Regions from separate parts of the Bacillus sp. N5-665 genome, predicted to be linked through region 2. Evidence: riboswitches for the same ligand, from Rfam matches in the RefSeq annotation. Region 2 holds a riboswitch; the other holds the start of a gene.
What was found. A riboswitch is a leader RNA that binds a small molecule or an ion and turns the genes downstream of it on or off. The one in region 2 is predicted to bind cyclic di-GMP.
Positions count from the first base shown of each region.

Region 1: linked by a shared signal. The riboswitch ahead of MNO09_RS28815 (methyl-accepting chemotaxis protein) and the one ahead of MNO09_RS25545 (SpaA isopeptide-forming pilin-related protein) in region 2 are both predicted to bind cyclic di-GMP.

Region 1 is NZ_CP093325.1:5,108,664-5,113,409, reverse strand. Features, by position in the region: gene thiM (hydroxyethylthiazole kinase) at 7-813, shown strand; gene thiE (thiamine phosphate synthase) at 830-1,489, shown strand; gene MNO09_RS28820 (anaerobic C4-dicarboxylate transporter family protein) at 1,605-2,918, opposite strand; cyclic di-GMP riboswitch class I at 3,202-3,286, shown strand; gene MNO09_RS28815 (methyl-accepting chemotaxis protein) at 3,430-4,746, shown strand, end outside.
Region 2 is NZ_CP093325.1:4,471,786-4,480,719, forward strand. Features, by position in the region: gene MNO09_RS25545 (SpaA isopeptide-forming pilin-related protein) at 1-5,630, opposite strand, end outside; cyclic di-GMP riboswitch class I at 5,691-5,783, opposite strand; gene MNO09_RS25550 (TetR/AcrR family transcriptional regulator) at 5,955-6,491, opposite strand; gene MNO09_RS25555 (DUF975 family protein) at 7,107-7,760, opposite strand; gene MNO09_RS25560 (PH domain-containing protein) at 7,951-8,934, opposite strand, start outside.

The DNA.
Region 1 (4,746 bases), 630 kb from region 2:
AGAAGGATGAATATGAAAGAAATTAGTAAAGTAGTGGATTTGGTGAGAGAATCTAATCCGCTCGTTCATAATATTACAAATGTTGTTGTAACAAACTTTACAGCTAACGGTTTGTTAGCGTTAGGGGCATCGCCTGTAATGGCGTATGCAAAAGAAGAAGTAGCAGAAATGGCTAGCATTGCTGGAGCGTTAGTATTAAATATGGGGACACTTCGTCCTGAAGAAGTAGAAGCGATGTTACTTGCGGGTAAATCAGCAAATGTGAACAATGTACCAGTACTGTTTGATCCAGTTGGTGCAGGAGCAACATCGTATCGAACAGAAGTTGCGAGACATATTCCGGCTGAAATTGATTTAGCGATTATTCGCGGAAATGCAGCTGAAATAGCAAACGTTATTAATGAGAGCTGGGAAATTAAAGGGGTAGACGCCGGTGCTGGAAATGGCAATGTCGTAAGTATTGCAAGGCAGGCAGCGGATGAATTAAATACAGTAGCGGTGATTACTGGAAAAGAAGATGTTGTTACAGATGGAGAGCGAGCGATTCTTATTCGAAATGGTCACTCTATTTTAACGAAGGTTACGGGAACTGGTTGTTTACTAACTTCTGTAATAGGAGCATTTGTAGCAGTAGAAAAGGATTATGTAAAGGCAGCAGTAGCGGCATTAACGTTTTATGGTGTAGCTGCGGAACTGGCAGCTGTTAAGACAGTGGAAAAGGGACCTGGTAGTTTCCAAATTGAATTTTTAAATCAGTTAGCAAATACAACTTCAGATGATATTGAGAAGTATGGGAAGATTGAGCTTATATAGTAAGGAGGGGAACTAGATGTCGCGTATTACAAAGGCTGAAATGTCTAGATTATTATCAGTATATTTTATTATGGGAAGTAACAATTGTGCGAAGGAGCCACTACAAGTATTGAGAGATGCACTTGAAGGCGGTATAACAATTTTTCAATTTCGTGAAAAGGGGGGAGGCGCTTTAACGGGAGAGAAACGTATTTGTTTCGCGAAAGAACTACAAGCAGTCTGTAAGGAGTACGGTGTACCATTCATCGTAAATGATGATGTGGAACTAGCTCTCGAGTTAGATGCAGATGGCGTGCATGTTGGACAAGATGATGAAGGAATTACTTCTGTTCGTGAAAAAATGGGAGATAAAATTGTTGGTGTATCTACCCATACAATTGAAGAAGCACGCTGGGCAATTGAAAACGGAGCTGATTATTTAGGTGTTGGCCCTATTTTCCCAACGAGTACGAAAAAAGATACGAAAGCAGTGCAAGGAACGAAAGGTTTAGCTCATTTTAGAGAACAAGAAATTATAATACCAATCGTTGGGATTGGTGGGATTACAATTGAAAATACCGCTTCGGTTATAGAAGCCGGTGCGGACGGTGTTTCTGTTATTTCCGCGATTAGTTTAGCTGAATCTCCGTATGAAAGTACGAAGAAGCTAGTAGAGGAAGTAAATAGGAGTTTGTAGGAAAAGGGAACTTCACAAAAATAGTAAAAAACATAATGGACGGTTAAAAATATTTAAACAAACGTTTGATTAAAAAAGCACAAACCCTTTAAAATTGTAGGTTTGTGCTTTTTCTTTAAAACATAATTGATATTAAGAGCATTCCAATTCCGATAGAAGTGAATGTTGCGATTAGGCCTGGAATCATAAAGCTATGATTTAAAACATATTTACCAATGCCTGTTGTACCAGTGCGATCAAAGTTAATGGCAGCAACGATCGTTCCATAGTTTGGAATGAAGAAATATCCATTTACTGCAGGGAACATTGCGATTAGTAGTGCTGGTGGAATACCGAGTGATAATCCAAGAGGCATTAAAGCACGTACTGTTGCTGCTTGGCTATATAGTAAAATAGATAGAATGAATAATGCGATGGCAAATAGCCATGGTGCACTTGTTACTAGGTGCTGAATTGATCCTTGAATCATATTTAAGTTTCCGTTAAAGAAAGTATCTCCCATCCAAGCGATACCGAAAATAGCAACAACTGCTGTTGCCCCCGCTTTAAAGACGTTACCAGACACGATGCTTTCTACATTTGGTTTGCAGAAAATAATAATAAGAGCTGCGATAGTTAACATAACCATTTCAATTGTGTTTGGCATGGAAAGACGAACTAACTTCCCGTCAACCACCCATCCTGGACGAAGTGCTTCAAATGAACCGAGAAGTACGACAAGGAAAGTTCCTACTAAGAAAAGGATAACGGATAGTTTAGCGCCTTTTAAACCAACAAATTCTTTCTTCTCTTCAATTTTAGGAATCATTCCTTCTTTTAAACGTTTCAAGTATTCAGGGTCTTCATTTAATTCTTTCCCCATTTTGCTAGCAACAAATGCAGCTACCATACAAGCGATGAAGGTAGAAGGAATACTTACTTTTAAAATATCTAATAAAGTGATTTTATAGTCAGCTAGCATTGCTAAAAGTGCAACTGTCGCAGCTGATATAGGGCTAGCTGTAATTGCTTGTTGGGAAGCGATTACGGCAATTGACATTGGTCGTTCCGGTCTAATCCCAGATTCGCGAGAGACTTCTGCGATAACAGGAAGTACAGAATAAGCAACGTGACCAGTTCCTGCGCACAGTGTAAATAAATAAGTAACAATTGGAGCAAAGAATGTAATGCGCTTTGGATTTTTTCGCAATGCTTTCTCAGCCAGATGAACAAGGTAGTCCATTCCTCCAGCAGCTTGCAGTGCACCGGCAGCTGTAATTACTGCTAAAATCATAAGCATTACATCAATAGGAGGGGCTGTAGGTTGTAAGTGGAAGACGAAAACAAGTATTGCCATACCAACGCCACCCATTACTCCTAGCCCAACTCCGCCTAGGCGTGCGCCAATAAAAATGCAGAGTAGTAACGTAAGAAATTGTAGCCAAAACATGATAAACTACCTCCGAAATTCATTAGTTAAGATATATTTGAATAATTTAATTTGAACGAAAATTAAAACAAATACTCAAAATAATCCTTGTGTTATATACATTTTTTATTATATAACACAAGAAATGTAACATTCACGAACTTTGTTAAATTATTTCGAAAAAATAATGCATTGAAACTTTACATTTGCATCTCTAAATAGGTAGACATTTTAATTTTTATGTTGTAATCTTTGATAGAGAATAATTTAATTCTCATAGAACTCCCATATCGTTCAACTCGTTCAGCGAGAAAGGCAAACTGATGGAAACATTAGGACGCAAAACTACAGGAGCTAAGGCCGAAAGGTTATGCTAGCCAGTTACCGGACGGATAGGGTTGGTCTTGACCAATGCTCTTTTCATTGGTCTTTTTTTTGTTTATAAAAAAATGAGAACCGTTATCGTTTATTAATAAGGTGTATATTTTAATAGCGTTACTTTATAGTAAGTTAATTAAGAAAGGTGATGTTAATGAGAAAATATTGGCATAAGCTATCATTTCTTCAAAAAAATGTATTGTTAACTGTGTTAGTTATTTTGACGCTTGTTGGTACTATGGGAGCGTTAAGTTTTAACATGTTTCAAAATAGTATGATGTCTATATTTGAAAGGCATTCTTTTGAAACAGGAGATACGGTATTACATAAATTAGACGAACAAATAGTGAGAGATGTTACAAAAGACCCAGTGGCACAAAGAGAAAAGAGAGAGAAGTTAACAGAGAAATTAGATGAAGCAACGGAAGAATTGAATAGTGTTGGACAAACGTATATTGTTGGAGCAAAAGAAAATGAAAAAGGTGAGCTACAAATCATTGATTTGTCTACAGGTTTAGCAAATGTTGTTGAAGTAAGGCCGGGAGAATATTATAAACAACCAGATCTTTGGATGAAAGCATATGATAAAGTAATGAGCACGAAAAAAGCAAACATGACAGTAGTATATGAAGATCTATTAGGGTCATGGGTAACGATATTAGAGCCAATTAAAGATGGAGACGGAAATATTGTGGCAATTGTTGCAGCCGATGTAGATGCTTCGATTGTTCCTATTACAAAGGAAAAATTCATTATACAAGGTTTAATGTTTATTTGTATTTCTGTTTTAATTGCAACTGTTATTCAATTCTTAATTGTGCGTAACGCACTTGCTCCATTGCGAGATTTACGTGAAGGATTACGCAAAGTCGGTGAAGGTGATTTAAGTATTAAGTTAGAGGAAAGACCAGATGATATTGGTATTATTAATTCGTATTTTAATAATACCATCGAGAAGTTTAAAGGAATTGTAGATAAAGTGAAGCAGACAGCAGAACAGGTTTCCTCATCTTCACAAGAATTGTCAGTGAGTACGAAAGAGAATAGTATGGCGGTTCAAGAAATTGTAAGTTCTATGGTTGAGTTAAGAGCTAGCGCTCAGTCACAAGAAACGTCAGTACCACAGTATTTAGGTATTGTATATGAAATGGAAGATAAGATGGAAGAGATAAAAAATGCTGCAGAACAAATGGCGAAAGAGTCTGAAGGTATGGAGCATCATTCAGTAAAAGGAAATGGTGTTATTGAAAAGACGATGAATCAAATGATTATAATACAAAATGCAGTACAAGATTTATCTTCTATTATGTATTCTTTGGAAACAAAATCAAAAGAAATTAGTGATATAGTAACTGTAATTACAGGTATTTCAAATCAAACTAATTCGTTAGCGTTACATGCTTCTATTGAAGCTTCACGTGCTGAAGCAACCGGAAAGGGATTTGCTGTTGTTGCTGATGAAGTGAGTAAA
Region 2 (8,934 bases):
TCTGGACCTGGTGGTGCTAAAGAAGTCAATTTATTCAATACTTCTAATTGAACTGGACTTATCATTCCTTTTGTAATTTCAAATGGAATTGGATGAGTTAATTTTTCATAACCTTTTGGTGCTTCTACTTCTACAAGTGTGTAGTGACCTACAGATAAGTCTGAGACTTTCGCTTTTCCTTCTTTATCTGTTGCTACTTTCGTTACTACTTTGCCTTTTTCGTCATGAACTTCAAATACTGCTCCTGATAATACATTCTTACTTTCAGCAGCCATTTTTGTAATTTCTACTGAACCTTTATCTAACTGTTCATTCTCTACTTTTAGTGATAAAACTTCTGTCATACCTTTTTTGATTTCGAATGATACTGGCTCTGTTAGTTTTTTGTAGCCTGGTAAATTTTCTACTTCTACTAATTTGTAACTCCCTACAGATAGGTCTGAAATGTTTGCTTTTCCTTCTTTATCTGTTTTTACTTTCGTTACTACTTTTCCTTGTTCATCTTGCACTTCGAAAGTTACGCCCGCTAACACTGTTCCACTGTCTTTATCCACTTTTGTAACTTCTACATTACCTTTGTCTACCAATTCATTCTCTATTTTCAATGATAAGACTTTCGTCATACCTTTTGTAATTTCAAATGATACTGGTTTTTCTAGCTTTTTATAACCTGGTAAACTTTCTACCTCTACTAATTTGTAACTTCCTACAGATAGATCTGAAATGTTTGCTTTTCCTTCTTTATCTGTTGTCACTTTCGCTACTACTTTGCCTTGCTCATCTTGTACTTCGAAGACTACGCCTGCTAATGCTTTTTGACTATCTTTATCTACTTTTGTACTTTCTACTGAGCCTTTGTCTAACTGTTCATTCTCTACTTTCAATGATAAGACTTTTGTCATACCTTTTTTAATTTCGAATGATACTGGCTCTGTTAATTTTTTGTAGCCTGGTAAATTCTCTACTTCTACTAGTTTGTAACTTCCTACAGATAGATCTGAAATTTTCGCTTTTCCTTCTTTATCTGTTTTTACTTTCGTTACTACTTTTCCTTTTTCATCTTGCACTTCGAATGTTACGCCTTCTAATAACGCGCCACTTTCTTTGTCTACTTTTATAATTTCTACTGAACCTTTATCTACTAATTCGTTCTCTACTTTTAGTGATAAAACTTCTGTCATACCTTTTTTGATTTCAAACGATACTGGTTTCGCTAGTTTTTTATATCCTGGTAAGCTCTCTACCTCTACTAGCTTATATTTCCCTACTGATAAATCTGAAACGTTTGCTTTTCCTTCTTTATCTGTCGTTACTTTTGTTACTACTTTATCCTTTTCATCTTGCACTTCGAATGTTACGCCCGCTAATACTGCGCCACTTTCTTTATCCACTTTTGTAATCTCTACTGTTCCTTTATCTAACAGTTCGTTCTCTACTTTTAGTGATAAAACTTTCGTCATACCTTTTTTGATTTCAAATGATACTGGTTCTGTTAATTGTTTGTAACCTGGTAAGCTTTCTTTCTCTACTAATTTGTATTTTCCTACAGATAAATCTGCAATTGTTGCTTTTCCTTCTTTATCTGTTGTTACTGTCGTTACTACTTTTCCTTGTTCATCTTGTACTTCGAAGACTACGCCTGCTAATGCTTTTTGACTGTCTTTATCTACTTTTGTAATTTCTACGTTACCCTTGTCTAACATTTCATTTTCTACTGTTAAAGCAAGAGATTTTGTCATACCTTTTTCAATTTGGAAAGCAATCGGATCTACTAATTGCTTATATCCTTTTGGTGCTTTCACTTCTACTAGCTTATATGTTCCAACTGATAAATTAGTGACTTGTGCTTGTCCTTTTTTATCTGTCGTTATTTTAGCGACTACTTGTCCTGCTTCATCTTGAATATCAAATACTGCATCAGCTAAAGCATCTTTATTTTCTTTGTCTACTTTTGTAATTTCTACATTTCCTGTATCTACTAATTCATTTTCGACTGTTAGCTTTAATGCTGTTACTCTGCCCTTTTCAATTTCGAATGAAATTGGCTTTTCAAGTGGTTTGTATCCTACTGGTGTTCCTACTTCCACCAACTCATACTTTCCAATAGATAAATCTGAAACGTTTGCTTTTCCTTCTTTATCTGTTGTTACTTTTCTTACTACTTTTCCTTTTGAATCACGTACTTCAAATACAACATCTTTTAATGGTGCTTTACTATCTTTATCTATTTTTATTATCTCTACATTTCCAGTATCCATCATTTCATTTTCTACTTTTAATGATAGTATCTTGGTCATGCCCTTTGTAATTTCAAATGATACTGGTTTTTCTAGCTTTTTATAACCTGGTAAACTTTCTATCTCTACTAATTCATACTTGCCTACAGGTAAATCTGCAACATTTGCTTTTCCTTCTTTATCTGTTGTTACTTTTCTTACTACTTTTCCTTTTGAATCACGTACTTCAAATACAACATCTTTTAATGGTGCTTTACTATCTTTATCTATTTTTATTATCTCTACATTTCCAGTATCCATCATTTCATTTTCTACTTTTAATGATAGTATCTTGGTCATGCCCTTTGTAATTTCAAATGATACTGGTTTTTCTAGCTTTTTATAACCTGGTAAACTTTCTATCTCTACTAATTCATACTTGCCTACAGGTAAATCTGCAACATTTGCTTTTCCTTCTTTATCTGTCGTTACTTTTTTAACTTCGTTACCTTTTTCATCTTGGACAACGAACGTTACTCCCGCTAGCAGTGCTTTATTATCTTTGTCTATCTTTGTTATCTCTACATTCCCCGTATCTACCATTTCATTTTCTATTTTTAATGATAAGATCTCGGTCATGCCTTTTGTAATTTCAAACAATACTGGCTCTATTAATTTCTTATATCCTGGTAAGCTTTCTTTTTCTACTAATTTGTACTTTCCTACTGATAAATCTGAAATTGTTGCTTTTCCATCTTTATCTGTTGTTACTTCTTTTACTACTTTATCTTTTTCATCTTGTACTTCGAAGACTACACCTTTTAATACTTTCTGGCTGTCTTTATCTACTTTTGTAATTTCTATTGAACCTTTATCTAACTGTTCATTCTCTACTTTCAATGATAGGACTTTCGTCATACCTTTTGTAATTTCAAATGATACTGGTTCTTTTAGTTTCTTATAACCTGGTAAGCTTTTCGTCTCTACTAATTTGTACTTTCCTACTGAAAGATCTGAAACGTTCGCTTTTCCTTCTTTATCTGTTGTTACTTCTTTTACTACTTTATCTTTTTCATCTCGTACTTCGAAAACTACGCCTTTTAATGCTTTCTGGCTGTCTTTATCTATTTTTGTAATTTCTACTGAACCTTTATCTAACTGTTCATTCTCTACTTTCAATGATAGGACTTTCGTCATACCTTTTGTAATTTCAAACGATACTGGCTCTGTTAGTTTCTTGTAACCTAGTAAGCTTTTCGTCTCTACTAATTTGTACTTTCCTACTGAAAGATCTGAAACGTTTGCCATTCCTTCTTTATCCGTCGTTACTTTTTTTACTACTTCACCTTTCTCATCTTGAACTTCAAATTCGACACCCGCTAATACTGAACCGTTTTCTTTGTCCACCTTTGTAATTTCTACATTACCTTTGTCTGTCATTGCATTTTTTACTGTTATTGGGAATATGCCGTCCCCTGTTACATTTACTTCGAACTCTGTTTCTTTTAATTGGTATCCTTCAGGCGCTTTCGTTTCTTTTAAAATATATTTCCCTGGCGCTAACGGTTTAGAGATTGCCTTACCATCTTTATCTGTAACAATATGCTCAACTACTACACTGTCTTTTACTATATCAAACTCTGCATTTGCTAATGGTTTTTCACCATTTTCCGAATCAATTTTCTTTAATTCGATTTGACCCTTTTGCAAAGTATTTTTGACTTCAATGGCTTTTGTTTCACCAGCTTGAAGCGTAACCTCTACTGGAATTGTTAATTTTTGATATCCTTCTGGTGCTACTGTTTCATAAATTTTATACGTCCCAGGAGCTAAAGTTTGAGGTATTGAAAAGCCGTTTTCGTCCGTTATCAGTTTTGCAACAACTTCATTTGCACTATTTCGAACTTCAAATTCAGCACCTTTCAACCCTTTGTTCGGATTCTCAGCATCTATTTTATGAATCGATACTGTACCTTCTTTTGGAGCTTCAGGCGGCGTAACAATTACTTCTTTCGATGTTAATGTTTTATCATCAAAATGTAATTCCGCTTTATTAGGAATCTTCTTATCTACGTAAGAAGATAAATCTGCATTAGCTTTAATTTTCGCCTTAATGCTGAGGTTAATTACCTGGTCTTCATATGACTTATAGTCAAAATTCTCACCAAACGCAAATGTTACTTCACTTCTTTGTTTATCTATATTTAACGTTCCTTTAGAAGTAATATCTTGACCATTTTGATCATATACTTTTGCCTCTAATACTTCTAAAACATCTTCTAAATCATCACTAATTACCATTGACGTATAATTAGGTGAATTTTTCGGTATATGTGTACCAACTTGGTATTGAATAGCTTGATCCATTTGTGTTAACTGCTGATTCTCTACAAGCTTACCATTCTCATCTACTATATTTTTTTCAATGCTAGGTGGATTATCGTCACCTGAACCGGTTCCTCCCCCACCACTTACGAATACTTCTCCCACTTTTTCTTCAGTTACAATATTTTTACCTTCTAATTTCACTGTATTTTTATGAGGCTTTGCAGCAGGATTAGTAATCTTTGTTTTATATCTTAAAATATAACCTTTTGAGCTGTCTGGAAATTCAATTGTAAATCCAGTTTTCATTGCATTAATTTTAATTTTAGATAAATCTGCTGGCTTAACATTTGTTGGTGCATAGCCATCTTCAAATACAGCCTCTTCTAATACTAAACTATTTGTAATTAATTCATGCCCAGGTCCTAATGTGTCTGTTAATTTAAGATCTTGCATTTCTGTTCCAGTTGCATTTACATATACCGTCCAGTCTGCAATTGAAGGGTCTTCCTGATTATAAGAACCCCATTTCAATAGATTATCTGTATTGGGCTGTGGCTTCGGTCTCTCTGTCGTATTATTTACACTTACTTCTTTATTTACGATTTGACCATCAACGTTAAATTCTAATGGGATTTTTTTAATACCATCATATGCTTCTAGACCAAAATAAAATTCTACGAATAAAGAACCTTTAATGTTATTCTTTCCTTCTACGTAATCACCCATAGTACATGTCAATAGACCCTTTTTCATCTCACATGTACCAACTGTTTTTCCTTCAGCATCTTTTAAAGGAAAACTCATATTCATAAGATCTTTTCTGAATTCTTTTGGCATATCAATTGTGAATTGATCTCCACTTTTTATTTTTTCTTTAGCTGACCACTTCACTTCTACTTTCATACCATCTGAGGCTTGATATGGTTCAGACGTTGTACCATCAGTACGGGAGATATTAATCTCGTCCACTGGATTTTTTATCACAGCGGCTTGAATAACTGGAGCCCACACATTTAGTACTGAAAATAATACTAGAAAAACTAATGAAACCATCGAAATATGCCTTTTAGTACTTTTCATTTGCATAATCCCCTCCTATTTTTTATATTTATATAACAAAAAAAAGACCGTCCGGTTGCATCAAAAATGTGCAACCAGACGATCTTAGTAACCAATATGTATTACCGTAGACTCTAAGCTTTGCGGCCTATCCTTTCGAATAGTGTGCTAAAAATATTTTTTATTCTTTTTTTGTTTCATTTTCCTCTTAAACCAAATATTACTATACCGTCTGGACGGTTATAATTCAATACTCTGTAAAATTGTTCTATTTTTCTAATAAAAAAAATAATTCACCAGTGCATTAAATAAGCAATGGTGAATTATTTTACATTATATAGTTCGTATATTCTATTTATATGAATTATAAATAAGAGCTTGAATCACTTTTTCTCTTAATTCAGGGCTTAGTCTTCCAACCCCTAAATATTCCGAATACCATAATCCATCTGCCGCTAATCTAATAATTGTGGCACAAACTGAATCTATCTCATCATTTTCTATTTTATTTTGCAGTTGCTGAAATGATTGTTGTAACGGTTCAAGTAATTCAGGTTTTAGCATTAATGCTGCCATCATACTACTCCCCAGCTCTTCTACTCTTCTCTCATTACTTAATCTTTCCTCTACAAAAGAACGTACCCACCTTCCTTTCTTCTCTAAGTCTTCCGCAACTTTATTGTGAATAGCGTCTTGATACTCCTCCGTCCCTTTGAGTATCATGCCCTCTATTAAAGCTTCTTTAGTTGAAAAGTGATACAACAATCCACCTTTACTTATCCCCGCCTCTTTTGCTACCGCTTCTAAAGTTAACTTAGCAACCCCTTTACATTGCACAATTTGAGAAGCGGCTGCTAAAATCTTTTGCCTTGTTATACTTATACTCATTCCTTTTTAACCCCCCCATTTCTACTAAATTTATATAAATGCGTATCTTATTTTTAATATTGCTGAGTAACAATAAATATTTTCTTTATACAACAAAGGCTCCATTACCTTTGAATTTTTCGTTGCTTCTTCTATTAAAAATTTCCATATCATTCAATATGATAACATTAAACACTCAAAGTTGACTATACATCTATACTTTTATATTCATTGAAAATATATCCATAAACACGAAATGTATAAAAATTAATTATCCTTATATATATAATCTGTAATTTAAAGAGGTTTATATTTTCATAAAAATAAAGTGGAATTTTATAAGGATGATTCCATTGAAAAAATTTTCTATTAGTTATTTAATATGCTTACTGGTTTTTTCTATCATTGTGAACGTTTTACAGTATACACTAGTTCCAAATTATGCTGACTCTCATTCACCTCGCTTTTCCTTCCACATATATTATTCATTATTTTCACATAAAAAAATAGCCCTCTATGCTAAAACATAGAGGGCGGAATTTCTATATAAAAACCTATAACTTATCCTAAAGTGCCTCCCCTAAACAGAACATCTAAACTATCTATGCCCTATATTCTTTAGGGGATAGGTGGTTATTAGAAAGTAGTGTCTTCTTTTTTATAATATTCTTTTGAAATCTCTTCATAAAATGCAGCTGATGTCGTGTAGAAATAAGGTACTAACCATAAGAAACCGATTCCTAAAGTAAGAATACTTAAAATGAACCAACCTAAGAAGCTTAAGCATAGTAAAAAGTAATCCATTTTATGTCCATTCATCATACGACGACTTTCAGTAATCGCTTGATTCGCTGTATATTCTGGATGATCATTCAAAATAAAATATGTCATAGAATAAGAAAATGATTTAATAATACCTGGAATAATAAGAAGTAATGTCCATAGAATCAAGTACACATTCATTAGTAAATATGTTAAAAACGATTTCATAAACTTACTTCCATCGTTAAACCATCTAAATATATGACCGATACGAGCATTAGTCCCACGAATTACATTTAAAACAAAATAAGAAGCACCCACTGTTAACGGACCGATAATAAACATTGCAATAATAGTTACTGTAAGTGACTCATTTGCTTCTTCCCAACCCCAAAACATTGAGAAAATACCTGTGGTTAGCATTTCAACAGCTCCAATAAGGATTCCGACTAATAAGGTTGCCCCTACCGCTAACCCCCATTTTCCTTTTAATGCATCAAGTGCTGCTCTTTTTAACTGACTTATCATATATAGCCTCCTAATACTTTTTCTATATTAGTATACCATTTATATGAAAAATCCCACAGATTTCCCTGAAATAGAAGTATACTACTTTTTCGATATATGTGCGCTGTAGCTGTACTAATATATGGATTAAGCCCCTCATTTTCCTATAACAAAAAAAGCCTGCCTTTCATAATAGGCAAGCTTTTTCAAGTTAATCTTCACTTAATCTCTTCTTATACCAATCCTGCATTCTCTTCGCATCTTCTACTCTCGTATGCTCTAATTTGTAATTCGATGATGCGTTAGAGAACTTATACGTACATAAATTTGCACGGCGCTGGAAATATGATTGTGTCTTTTCCATTGATTGGATGTGTCTTCTTCTAACAAGTCCTGTATATTTTCCGATGCTGCGATATACAAGCGTAATTTGCTCTCCGTTTACACTGTAACCATTCGTTTTAAATGTTGCGTATCCAAGTGTAAAGATGAGAATCGCGAGCGGAATTAATGCCCACATGATGAAGTGCTTTTCAGAGTATATACTTATTCCAATAAGCGGGATTGCTAGCATTGCGAAGAATATAAAACTATCAATTAAGTAACGACGTAATGCTGCTTTTGGTAATGAAATAATGTTTGTATTCAGTTCGTATGGTAATTGTAAATGTGCAAGTAACTGTTGTACGCGATCTTTTCGAATGATAGGATGCAGTGTAACTTTTTCTTTCTCGTCACCCAGTCCTTTACTTTGAATGACTTCTACTTGCACAGCACAATAACCGAATGGCTGACGTAAAATACTTTCTTTTATCGTAATACCTTGAATACGATGTAACTTTAGGACGAGTTCTTTTTTCTCAAGTAATCCTTGCGAAATGCGGACTTCATCATTTCTTCGATTCACTGTGAAATCTCCATGTTTTAACGCGTAACCAATTGTCGATATGATCCACGAAAGGACGATCAAAATGACTATCATGAAAATCCAGCCATATATATCATGTTCCATTACATACGACTTTACGCCATTCTCTATCCATTTCGGAATGTACTCATCTACTTGATGATACACGAAAAAGATTAATGAGAATAATAGTCCAAACTGACCAGATGTAACAGATGCTAATAAAATTTCTTTCCAAGTTAATTTGTATTCTGTCGCTTGTTTTTCTTCTGTAACGATTTCTTTTTC